DNA from 3 places in the Brevibacillus sp. 7WMA2 genome. Region 2 is predicted to be linked to each of the others. Evidence: riboswitches for the same ligand, from Rfam matches in the RefSeq annotation. Region 2 holds a riboswitch; each other region holds the start of a gene.
What was found. Region 2 has a riboswitch for S-adenosylmethionine ahead of GOP56_RS13480 (DUF1722 domain-containing protein). Riboswitches for the same ligand answer to the same signal wherever they lie in the genome.

Region 1: another riboswitch for S-adenosylmethionine. It lies ahead of GOP56_RS21715 (homoserine O-acetyltransferase MetX); the one in region 2 lies ahead of GOP56_RS13480 (DUF1722 domain-containing protein).
Region 3: another riboswitch for S-adenosylmethionine. It lies ahead of metH (methionine synthase); the one in region 2 lies ahead of GOP56_RS13480 (DUF1722 domain-containing protein).

Annotation. Positions count from the first base shown of each region.
Region 1 is NZ_CP048799.1:5,028,216-5,032,433, reverse strand. It holds gene GOP56_RS21720 (DUF2507 domain-containing protein) at 140-619, shown strand; gene GOP56_RS21715 (homoserine O-acetyltransferase MetX) at 726-1,826, opposite strand; SAM riboswitch class I at 1,931-2,041, opposite strand; gene GOP56_RS21710 (GNAT family N-acetyltransferase) at 2,093-2,914, opposite strand; gene GOP56_RS21705 (aspartate kinase) at 3,095-4,218, opposite strand, start outside.
Region 2 is NZ_CP048799.1:3,226,212-3,230,429, reverse strand. It holds gene GOP56_RS13490 (2-hydroxy-3-keto-5-methylthiopentenyl-1-phosphate phosphatase) at 1-567, opposite strand, end outside; gene GOP56_RS13485 (2,3-diketo-5-methylthiopentyl-1-phosphate enolase) at 564-1,778, opposite strand; SAM riboswitch class I at 1,866-1,995, opposite strand; SAM riboswitch class I at 2,221-2,344, shown strand; gene GOP56_RS13480 (DUF1722 domain-containing protein) at 2,355-3,017, shown strand; gene mtnK (S-methyl-5-thioribose kinase) at 3,042-4,218, shown strand, end outside.
Region 3 is NZ_CP048799.1:82,571-86,788, forward strand. It holds gene argS (arginine--tRNA ligase) at 1-23, opposite strand, end outside; T-box leader at 228-492, opposite strand; gene GOP56_RS00440 (hypothetical protein) at 547-852, opposite strand; gene GOP56_RS00445 (YjcZ family sporulation protein) at 1,112-1,210, opposite strand; gene GOP56_RS24275 (YjcZ family sporulation protein) at 1,263-1,559, opposite strand; SAM riboswitch class I at 1,585-1,684, shown strand; gene metH (methionine synthase) at 1,794-4,218, shown strand, end outside.

The sequences.
Region 1 (4,218 bases), 1.8 Mb from region 2:
TTATTCTTATTATGACCACGTATCTATTAGATATACTCTGACTCACCCCTCATTTACTCCTATCATTTTCCTAGTCTTAGCATAATTGTTTTTTTCTCTCATAGAATAGAAATCATGCACAAAAGGAGGACGAGCTAGAGTGAGACAAGCTACTGATATCCTACAGCAGCTTTTACCTGAGTTTTCAGTATATGATTGTCAGCGCATGCAACAAATGAACATGCCTTTTGCCGGTCATCTCTTTTTTCGAAATGTAGTCACTCAGGAATTACTGGGAGATTGCGAAGCTCCTATTCTTTATTGGATGGGGAAAGAGATAGGCGAGACCTATCATATACATGCAGCGGAAGATCTGATATTAGCCTTCATCCAGCTCGGCTTAGGAAAGCTGGAATTAACCTTGTGTACAGCTAGACAAATTGAATATCTCCTGACTCATCCTCATCTTACTATGCAGACTACAAACCGACTAGAACGCACCCTACAGTTTGAGACAGGCTTTATTGCCGGATCGATTGGCAAGTGGTTAGAGCGTGAGTCAAATGCCACACTCACTCTTCTGGGAAAGGACAAAAAAAAAGAACCAACTGCACACATTCAGGTTGTTATCTCAGGGTAACAACCTGTTTTTACGTGCAGAGCTCTTATATTCGTTTCATCGTTACTAGTTGTCATTGTCATGGTTTCCTACCTGTCTGCTTTCTCTTCAACATCTGATAAGCTGGTTATCCAATCAATTGTGAGGTTTGTTGCTCTTTCACTGTGACAGGAAAATAAGGCCCTACTAGCTGAGCCATTTTATCCATTTCAACTAAAAAACCATCATGTCCAAATACGGAGTCAATTGCAAAAAAATCAACATCCTTCCCCTGTTGTTTTAACGTAGAGGATAGCCAAAGCTGATGAGGAATTGGATACAACAAATCGTTGGAAATAGCTATACAGACTACCTTGGCTTTGATACGTGACAATGCGTTTTCAATCCCCTCTCTTCCCCTACCAATATCGTGTGTATCCATTGCTTTTAGGAGATAGAGATAGCTATTTGCATCAAAGCGCTGCACGAGCTTATCGCCTTGATAACGTAAATAGCTTTCCACTTCAAATGTAGTATCCACTAAGTCGGCATGCACGGTGCCTTGATGGGCCCTGCCAAATCGTTCTTCAAATAATTCGGCTGTCCGGTATGTAATCATGCCAACCATACGCGCTGTTGCCAAGCCGCGAATAGGACCTAACTGAGGATAATAATGTCCATTATTCCAATCTGGATCATTACAAATCGCTTGCCTTGCCACATCATTATAAGCAATGGCCATAGCTGATAACTGAGCGCAGGTAGCTACTGGGATCACTACATCCATCATCTGGGGATATTCAACCGCCCACTCATAAACCTGCATACCACCCATCGAACCGCCAATGACCGCATAAAGATGAGAAATCCCCAGTTGCTCAATGAGCTTGTATTGGGCGCGTACCATGTCTCGGATCGTCACAACAGGAAAATGAGTTGCATATGGCTCTTTAGTCTCCGTATTCATACTTGCAGGACCTGTTGTTCCGTAACAGCCACCTAAGACGTTTGTGCAAATCACGTAATAATAATCGGTATCAATTGCCTTTCCGGGCCCAATCAGCCCATCCCACCAGCCTGGCTTTTCACCATCACCTACCGCTTGACTGTCTCCAGTTAATGCGTGGCAAACCAAAATTGCATTCGATTGCTCAGAGTTGTACGTACCGCTTGTTGTATAACCGATTTCCACTTGACGGAGCACCTCGCCACATTCCAACGCCAGGTTGTGAATCGTTGCTTTTCTCAATGCAATTCCTCCTATTTCCACTTGATGCCCTAATGTACAGGTACCTATGTGCTAAAAAACCCCTCTTCCGGAGAAGAGGGGTTTGATCGTATCGACTAGACCCGCTCTTATCTGCCAGACTACTTTATGTGTGCCTGCTGGATTTAGCACCTCTCCGCTTCTCGCGGGGTTGCCGGGTTTCTTCGGGCCAGTCCCTCCACCACTCTTGATAAGAGATTTCTATATAATTCTGTTTATCATACTTCTTTTGAGTAAGAATTGTCAATCTATTTCAACGAAAAGGCTTCTTCTCTTTTTATTTGATACATCGTCCACATTCCAATGTCCCGAAAGCCCAAACGTTTATAAATAGCTCCAGCCGCTGGGTTATCATAAAACAAGCACAAGCTTCGCCCTTCCGCCAAAACATCCCTGCACAGCGCTACCATACAAGCACTAGCATATCCCCACTTACGATGAAGGGGATGCGTACAAACACCAACAATCATAGCAGCCATCGAACACTCGGCTGTTGTTGAAGCACAGGCTACCGTTTCTGTGTTCACCTCTACATAATAGGTTCTCCCTGTACCGCTTTCCAGTGTGTGTTTCAATGCTTCTTCTGCATCAGCAGATCTGCCAAACTCTTGTATCTGATCACGTAGGCTGACGATTTTTACGACATCATGAACTGTGGCTTTTTTCACCTCAAATCCCTTGATGTCAGCCTGAGATAATCGAGAGTCATCTTCTAATTCTGCAAAATAGGTTGTTTTGATCTCATGCTTCGGAAGATGGCTTGCAAAAGCTTGCAAAGAATCTTGTTTTCCTGATAAAACCTCCAGCTTCTTGTCAGCAAGTATAATTTCACTGAACCCTTCGAGATCAAACCTATCCAAAGCATAAAATACGTACGAGTGATAATACCGCAGGAGTACCGCGGAGAGTTTTGTCTGTTCACTTGTTGACCATTCTCCCCATAACTCTTGAAAAGGGGTAGAAAAGCCAAAATTTTCGACATCACCAATAAGAAATAAGTTCAAGCTTCTCTCTTGTGATACCAATTCCATAAATGCTTCATAATCTGCTTCTGTTAGTTTTCGGATCATTTGACAATTCCCTCTCCAAAAGTTTTTCTCTCCATTATTTGAAAAAGTGTACTATTTGTCAATAGAATTCAGAAAAAACACATAAAGCCCGGTGGACATCTCTCCACCAGGCTCCTTGATTAATCCAATCCTATCCCTGTCCATTTGAAGCGCTCTACATTCTGTTTTATCTAAAACAAATTAAGCGTGCACGACAGCATCGGCAGAAACATCCAATCCAAACGCCGTATGCAGTGTAGCTACAGCTTGCGCCACTTTTTCTGCCGGGATCACACAAGATACCTTAATATCAGAGGTAGATACCATCCGAATGAGAATATCCTGGCTGGATAAATGACTAAACATATCGGCTGCCACTCCCGGATTGGTTATCATACCAGCTCCTACAATTGAAACTTTTGCAAGGCCAGATTCATATTCCACATGCTCAAAGCCTAACTCTTCCTGATGAGCCGCCAAGGTCTCCAGCGTTCTATGTAAATCGTCAGCGGAGATCGTAAATGACACATTATTTGCTTTGTCATGATAGGTGCTTTGAATAATGATATCTACATTAATTGAAGCGTCCGCCAATGCTTTAAATAATAAGGATAACATGCCTACTTTTACAGGCATTCCGATAACCGTTATAGAAGATACATCTTTGTCATGAGCTATTCCGCTGATTACTTTGCCTAACTCCATGTTTGTCTCCTCCTCAACCAATGTTCCCTCTTCTTCTGTAAAACTGGAACGAACCACAAGTCGAACTCGATGTTTTTTTGCACTTTCCACAGAACGTGGATGCAAGACACCAGCTCCTAGAGTTGCTAATTCTAGCATCTCATCATATGAAATGGAGCTTACCTTTTGTGCACGAGAAACAATGCGCGGATCGGCTGTAAATACCCCTGATACATCTGTATAGATTTCACAGCAGGTAGCCTGTAGACTAGCCGCAATTGTTACCGCTGTAGTATCAGACCCGCCCCGTCCCAATGTTGTAATTTCTCCGTTTTCGCTAGCTCCTTGAAACCCTGCTACGATGACAATTTTCCCCTGCTGTAATTCTTGCTCAATCCGTTGACTGTTGATCGTACTAATGCGTGCCTTTCCATGCTTCTCTTCCGTTAAAATGCCAGCTTGCCAGCCTGTCATAGACACAGCTTCGTACCCTCTGCTTTGTAGGGCCATACTAAGTAACGCAATGGAAACCTGTTCGCCTGTAGCAAGCAGCATATCCATTTCACGAGCAGGTGGGCTCTCATGTAATTCCTTTGCTAAATCGACCAGCACATCTGTTGTTTTTCCCATAGCAGATACCA
Region 2 (4,218 bases):
TAGGAAGGAACGGGCAATGACAAAATCAGCAATTCGAGACCCTTCCAAGTCAGTGATACTATCCCCAATAACAACACGTGTATAAGAAGTAGCATCATAGCTTCTAATAATGGTAGTTTTACACATTCCGCAATCTGTTTGGCAATGCTCATCGCAGGTATGCGGCCACGTAATTTTTATTCTCTCTTTGCTAAAATCACTGCCATTACAATAAATTGGGCCATCAAGCTGAAACGGAGCAAGAATCGGATGAACAAAAAAATCGATACCTCCGCTTGTAATGAGCAGAGTCACGTTTTCCTGCCGGCAATAATCCACAAACTCTGCAAAACCAGGGCGGATGCGGGCATTCTCTACAGCAAATTGAGTGATTTCATGTTCGAGTGAAGAGGGAAGCAGGGAAAACAGCTTTCCTACGCCTTCTCTAATGGATATTTGTTGTGTCAAAATTTGTTCGGTTAACTCTTCCCAGCCTGGGGGATGAAAGTGGCGCATGATTGCCACAATATTGTCTTTTTCTGTAATCGTTCCATCGAAATCGCAAAAAAGCACAAGCTGTTTCGTCATGCAGAACCTCCCCATTTTTCTAGTGCTAGTCGCAGTTCATTAGAGTCGGAAGCTGCTGCTGTAAGACTGATTCCATTCACGGATGCATCAATAGCGGCACGGAATGCCCGACCGCCTGCTGTTGCTCCGAGTGGGTGCCCATGAATGCCGCCGCCTGCGTTAACAACCTGATCTAGGCCAAAGTCGGCGTACAGTTGGGGAACCAATCCGGGATGAATACCCGCTGATGGAACAGGGAAGGCAGGTTGCAAGGTGCCGTGTTCCTCGACTAAATGATTAGCTAGCTGAGTAGCCTCGCTCTTATCTAATGCCACATTTCCGTATGGAGAAGGGAATAACACTAAATCAGCCCCGGCTAAACGCAATAGCTTACCGAGCAGGAGCGGAGCGGCAATGCCGTGATCAGGACTAGGATAATAGGCGCCGGCGAGTGCGGGATGCGCCATGATTGGCACTTGAATGTCCGGGTCTTCTGCTAGACGTTGCAGGAGATCGAAGCCAAAAGCAAGTGCATTAAACAAAAGGCAGGAAGCACCTGCATCGACAGCTTGCTTCGCCCGTTCAATAAGCTGTGAGCTAGGCCCTGTAAGGTTAGCGGCATACAAGACAGGCTTGCCGGTTTGTTCTGCAATTTCATCTGAGATGGCTTTGAAGCGTTTGATACGTTGGATAAATGGAGCTTTATCATCAGCAAAGAAAATTTCATCATCCTTAATCAAATCAAGGCCGCCTTCTGCTTGGGCACGAAACTGCACTTCTAGTTCCTCTAGTGACAAACCTGTGCATGATTTAAAAATACTCATTAATAATGGACGATCATGCACACCGGTTATTTCCCGTATTCCTTTTATGCCGAATTTTGGACCCTGAAAGCCTTGTAAAAAAGAAGGAGGAAGCTGAATGTCTACCAGCTTGATTTTCCCGTCCATTGATAGTTTGCCAAATACCCCTGTAAGAAGAGAAGGGATATCCTGTGTAAAGCATATGGTTGGATAACTAATCGTGATATAACCTCGTGTTTCACCTGACGAGGTGGATTCAAGAGGAGATACATCCGCTACTTCACCTAAATAGGGGCGTAGCTGCTCCTGCTTTGCCAGAGGAAGGTCCGTCCATGAGCCTACTGTCATACCAACTGCAATACCTTCCGCTTTTTTTTGTAAATCCTTTGCTTGAGTTAAATAGGTTACGAGGATTCGATCTGTACTCATGGATGACCTCCTTGTAGGTAGAGAATTTATCAACTAAAAACGCCCCCTTCAAGAGAAGGAGGCGTCCGATAGACAGATCATCTTCTTCTCTTATCTCTCACATAAATCAGTACAGCACGATTATGTGTAGGATTTAGCACCGTTTCGCATCGTTTATCCCGATGCGAGGGTTGCCGGGCATCATAGGGCCAGTCCCTCCGCCTTCTCTCAATAAGAGCTAGGTAATTGTTGTAATTGTCAAAATTGAAGCTGATTCTTGGAGATCATCTTATCCCTTTTTGTAACATGCGTCAACCCTTTTTATAAATAAAAACTGAGTTGAATAAATTGTTTGACATAACTGGATTACCTGTGTATATTTCTACTAACGATTCATTTATGAGGCTTTAGCTACGCAGGATAGGAACCTGTGTTCATCTACAATTACATATACTTAATGGATACCTTATCCAGAGACGGTGGAGGGACTGGCCCGATGAAACCCAGCAACCGACACATAGCCGCTAACCTGGCATGTGCACGGTGCTAATTCCTGCAGAGACATGTAAAATTCTGGTAGATAAGGGGGAACGTTTTATGAATATGACATGTCAAAACGACCTCTTTTCTTCGGAAAAGAGGTTTTCTTTTTCTTTGGTAAGCAAAGCATGGTGTGAACAGATATGGGCAGAGCATAAGTATTGGGTCATGATGAGGTGTTATCAAAAATATAAGCAAATCTCACAAGCATTTCGGGATCAAGTAAAAACGTCTCGCGAAACAGGAGAACGCGATTGGAGTATATTTGCAGAACAGTTATTACATGAATTTCAGAAGATGCGAAAACTGCCTATTGATTCAGGCAATGCCTGTAATGCCTTGAGTCATGCATTCGGTCATCTGCGCGGAAAACTTACGGAGCAAGAAAGCGGCTCCTGGCATGTCTTATTGCAAAGGAACTGGGAGGAAGCTCATCGTATATTGTTCTTGCTTGCTATGGAATATGGTGATGATTATTTGTCGCGGTCTCGCCTATTTTCACCGGAGGCTCCTAGCAGTCACACATGGATTCGGTTTCGTGGCAAAGATTTTTTTATTGCAAAGGATTTGGGGCAGTGGAAGATTCTTGAGCCATGGGAAGTTTGGGAGCGAGTCGGCGTGTATCAAGTTAACCTATTAACCAAATATCGCTTATTAGCCAATCTAGGAGGAATCGTTCATCCCCTGGCACATTACGATCAATACATCAACCGAGACTAGAGTGGTAAAAGGAGAGGAAAAGATATGGGGTATCAAGCGTTATCGGTTCAAGAATCCATTTTATACGTACAGAATCAGGGAACGATTTTTACACAAGCTGCGCCTCTTGTTAGCCGAGAAATTGGTGATGGCAATTTAAATTTGGTTTTTAGAATAACGGATGAAGAGACCGGTAAAAGTGTCATTGTGAAGCAGGCTTTGCCTTATGCCCGCGTGGTTGGCGAATCATGGCCGTTAACGCTGGACCGATCTCGGATTGAAGCAGAGGCGCTCAAAATTCAGCGAGAGCTGGTAGGAGATTTAGTACCTGAGGTATACCATCACAATTCGGAGCTGGCTTTGACGATTATGGAGGATGTAGGTGATCATAAGCTACTCCGTGCAGGCCTTATTGAGGGAGAGATATACCCGCATTTCGCTAAACATATTGGAACTTTTCTAGCTCATACCTTATTTTTTACCTCTGATCTTGGAATGAATCCTTTTGCTAAAAAGGCTAATGTGAGTAGGTTCATTAATCCAGAGCTATGTAAAATTACGGAGGATCTTGTATTTACTGATCCATATGAGGACCATGACACCAATCATTTTAATCCGCTTATCCGCCAAGACGTAGAAGCAATATGGGGGAATCACGCATTACGTCGAGAGATTGCTAAGCTAAAATACGACTTTTTGACACGAGCAGAAGCTTTGTTGCATGGTGATCTGCATACAGGCAGTATTTTTGTCACCAAAACAAGTACAAAGGTGATTGATCCCGAGTTTGCTTTTTATGGGCCAATAGGTTTTGACATTGGGGCTATCATCGCTAATCTTGTCTTAAATTATGCAGGACAGCACGGCCTCCAAGCCGACATAGAGAAACGGGAGCAGTATCGTTTTTACTTATTGGATACGATAGAAAACGTCTGGAATGAGTTTGTATCGCAATTCGTTCGTCTGTGGCATAAAAAAGCGGAGGAGCGTAGTGCGCATGTTCCTGATTTTTGGCAGGATTATGTATCTCAGGTCTTACAGGATACGGCAGGATATGCTGGGTGCAAAATCCTAAGACGCGTGATTGGACTGGCGGGTGTAGCTGATTTAAATAGAATTGAACAAGAGGAGCTTCGAGCAGAAGCCGAAAGACTGGCATTAGAGATCGGCCAATCCTTCATTCTCAATCGTAAGCATTTGGCAGAAATCACAGATATCACGG
Region 3 (4,218 bases), 2.2 Mb from region 2:
GCTACTAGTTGTTTGTAATTCATGTTTATTTCATCCTTTCTTTTTAATCAACCTAAACTTTCAGGGAATATGTAATCATTCCGTGGAAAAGTGGGATACAACATAAATATAACCATAGGTATACAAGCACAGAGCGCTTTGATTAGACACAGCATACGATGTTCAAAGCAACAACAGCAAAAAAACCCCCCGTCTCTTTTGGATAGATATCAGTAAAAATCAATCCGTAAAGAGACGAGAGGTTATTTTATCATACTCCCGCGGTACCACTCTTCTTGTTCTTTTCAATTAGACCAATAAATGATCGTAATTGGAAAAAACCTGCTTGATAGCTGTAACGGGCAAACCCGGCAAGCTCTATACATTGTCAATAGACAAGATTCAAGCTGCGTCTCCGAGGTGCGCTTCATCATGGACGTTCTATCAGGCTTCCACCAATCCTGACTCGCTAGTAGCACGAACCATCATTACTCTCCTCATCATCGAGTACATGGCTATATAGCGTCTAGTATACCCAACAAAAGACATTCTAGCAAGCAAGGTTTATCAGTGGCTCTTATTTTGCTGATCCCATTGTGCAAAATAAGATTTGGTAAGGGAATGATATGCTTCCCTACCAAATAAAAGACCCATGGCTTGACCGGTTGATAAAGGAAGATAGTATTCATAGGTTTCATGATTACCGCCTGTCATAAGATCATGGTGGTGAATTTGGTCATGCAAATAGTGCTGTTCACTCTCATGATGTTTTACGACAGTGTAGATTTCAAAGTCCGTCTCTTCTAGTACCTTTACTGGAATCAATGAGGCCTGAAACACAGATGTATGTAAATAGGCTAGATTGTTTTCCATAAAAAACCCTCCATCTATCTTCCTTTTTATCCTAGCAGAGGGCCATTATTTCTACAAGCGAAGGAAAGAATGGATAAGAGATGAAAGGGGCATGTGCCTGCCCCTTCCCCTCTCCTATATTGGTGAGTGTACAAACCTGAGTAATGTTTTTGGGTTTCCTTATGGAGGTATGAAACATTGTAGAATCATGTAGAGGTGGGCGCAGATAAAAAAGAGCGTAATCGAATTCAGGTTTGCCGGTGAAAGAGCTTCTTATATTTTAGCAGCAGCCGCAAGAAATGATGACCAGTAGGATGAACAGCACTAAAATGAAGCTGAAATTATCACCGAAGAAATTTCCGCAGTAAGATGTACTCATGAAAGAATTCCTCCTTAAAGGTTATATGTTTGAAGGTGTCGCTACACGGTTGCTAGTTATCGCAGCAGCTGCAGCTTATGATTACCAGCAGAATGAACAACACTAGAATGAAGCTAAAACTTCCGCCTCCCCAGTTACCGCAAAACGATGTACTCATCTGGCAATTCCTCCTTCGCTTTGTTATTCTACAGTCTATACATATCTGTCTATCTGGTGTGGGCTTATGCCTAAGGGAAGCAAAATTTGGGCAGCAGACTACAAAAAAATAAAAGATTGGCAGATAATCCATTGACGCCAATAATATCTGAATGTTAAGATACCTGTATTCAAAAGACGAACAAAACGTCATATGGACATTTAACTAAATATGATTTCTCTTATCTAGAGAGGCGGAGGGACTGGCCCGAAGATGCCTCGGCAACCGATAGATCAGGTGCCAATTCCAGCAGGGCTGTTTGCCTTGAAAGATAAGAGGGGGTAAGTTCCTACTTAACGAACATTAGTAATCCTCTTCTTGCTTTCAGGCAGGAAGGGGATTTTTTTATTTGCCAAGTCTAATGGAGATTACGGAGGGATATAGGGGATGAACAAACCAACATTGCAAGAGCAGCTAGCACGAAAAATATTGATACTCGATGGTGCAATGGGAACGATGCTACAGCAGGCTAATCTCACAGCGGACGATTTTGGCGGTGAGGAATATGAAGGCTGCAACGAACTATTGAATGTAACAAGACCAGATGTCATCCGGCATATTCATGCTACCTATTTTGAAGCAGGTGCTGACATTGTGGAAACAAACACATTTGGAGCAACTGATGTTGTTTTGGCTGAGTATGACATAGCAGATCGAGATTATGAACTTAATCTGGCGGCTGCACGTATTGCTAAAGAAGTAGCAGATGAATTTAGCACGGAGTCGTGGCCACGTTATGTAGCAGGCTCTATGGGGCCCACTACGAAAACCCTTTCGTTAACAGGGGGCGTTACATTTGAGCAATTAATTCATGCGTACTATTGTCAGACTAAAGCATTGATGGAAGGTGGGGTAGATTTATTACTGGTGGAAACCTCACAGGACACATTGAACGTAAAAGCTGGCGGCATTGGCATACGTCAGGCATTTCAGGAGCTTGGCTATGAGCTGCCTATCATGATTTCTGGAACAATCGAACCGATGGGCACGACTCTGGCAGGCCAAAACATCGAGGCTTTTTATGTATCGATTGAACATCTCAAACCGATCACGATTGGTCTGAATTGCGCGACAGGTCCGGAGTTCATGCGTGATCATTTACGAACCTTATCTGATCTGGCCTTGTGTGGAATCAGTTGTTATCCTAATGCAGGTTTACCTGATGAGAATGGTCACTATCACGAGTCACCGCAGGGGTTAGCGATGAAAATGAAAGCATTTGCGGAAAAGGGATGGCTTAACGTAGCGGGTGGTTGTTGTGGTACCACACCCGAGCATATTCGAGCGCTACACGAAGCATTGCAAGGGATTACACCACGAGAAAATAAAAAGTCTCATGCAACTGCTGTATCAGGCATTGAGGTGCTCTATGTTGAGGACGACAATCGCCCCATTTTTGTAGGGGAACGTACCAACGTTATTGGATCAAAGAAGTTCCGTGACTTGATTGCTGCTGGTCAATTCGAGGAAGGATCAGACATAGCACGGGCACAGGTAAAACGAGGAGCCGCTGTTATAGATATTTGTTTAGCAGACCCTGACCGTGATGAGTACGAGGATATGGAGAAATTTCTTCCATACGTAAGCAGAAAGGTAAAAGCACCGTTGATGATCGATTCCACGGATAAAAAGGTAGTGGAGCTGGGCTTGAAATATTCTCAGGGGAAGGCAATCATTAATTCGATTAATCTAGAAGATGGACTAGATCGTTTTGAAGAGGTTGTACCACTGATTCATAAATATGGAGCGGCTGTGGTTGTCGGGACCATTGATGAAACGGGAATGGCAATCACTCGTGAACGTAAGCTGGAGGTAGCTACACGTTCCTACGATTTGTTGGTAAATCAGTTTGGAATTAATCCGCAGGACATTATTTTTGATGCTCTTGTATTTCCGGTAGGAACAGGCGATGAGCAATACATTGGTTCAGCGCAGGAAACGATAGAAGGTATCCGCCTTATTAAACAACATTTTCCATTATGTAAACAAATTCTGGGTGTGAGCAATGTTTCCTTTGGATTACCCCCGGCAGGTCGTGAGGTTTTAAATGCGGTCTTTTTATATCACACAACAGTAGCCGGGCTTGATTACGCGATTGTTAACACCGAAAAGATAGAACGTTATGCTTCGATTTCTGAAGAGGAACGCAAGCTGGCAGAGGACTTGTTATTTCATACAAACGATGAAACCTTAGCAACGTTTACTGATTTTTATCGGCAGAAAAAGAAAGAGGTTGTAAAAGAGGTATCCAATCTAACGTTAGAAGAACGTTTAGCTAATTATGTGGTGGAAGGCTCGAAGGACGGATTAATCCCAGATTTAACCCTCGCTTTGGAAAAATATGTTCCGCTTGATATTATTAATGGTCCACTTATGAAAGGGATGGAAGAGGTTGGTCGCCTGTTTAACGGGAACCAATTGATTGTAGCAGAAGTGCTACAGAGTGCAGAGGTCATGAAGGCGTCAGTTGCCTTTTTGGAACCGCATATGGAAAAGTCTGAATCAACCGTAAAAGGAAAAATCTTGTTAGCTACGGTTAAAGGGGATGTCCACGATATCGGTAAAAACCTAGTGGAGATCATTTTATCCAATAATGGCTATGAGGTAGTTAATTTAGGGATTAAAGTTGCACCAGAGCAGTTGATTGCTGCTTGTCATCAGGAAAAACCAGATGCCATTGGTCTTTCAGGTTTATTAGTAAAATCAGCGCAGCAGATGGTGATTACCGCGCAGGATTTGCGAAGCTCTGGCATTGATGTACCGCTGATGGTTGGAGGAGCGGCGCTCACGCGTAAATTTACAACAAATCGAA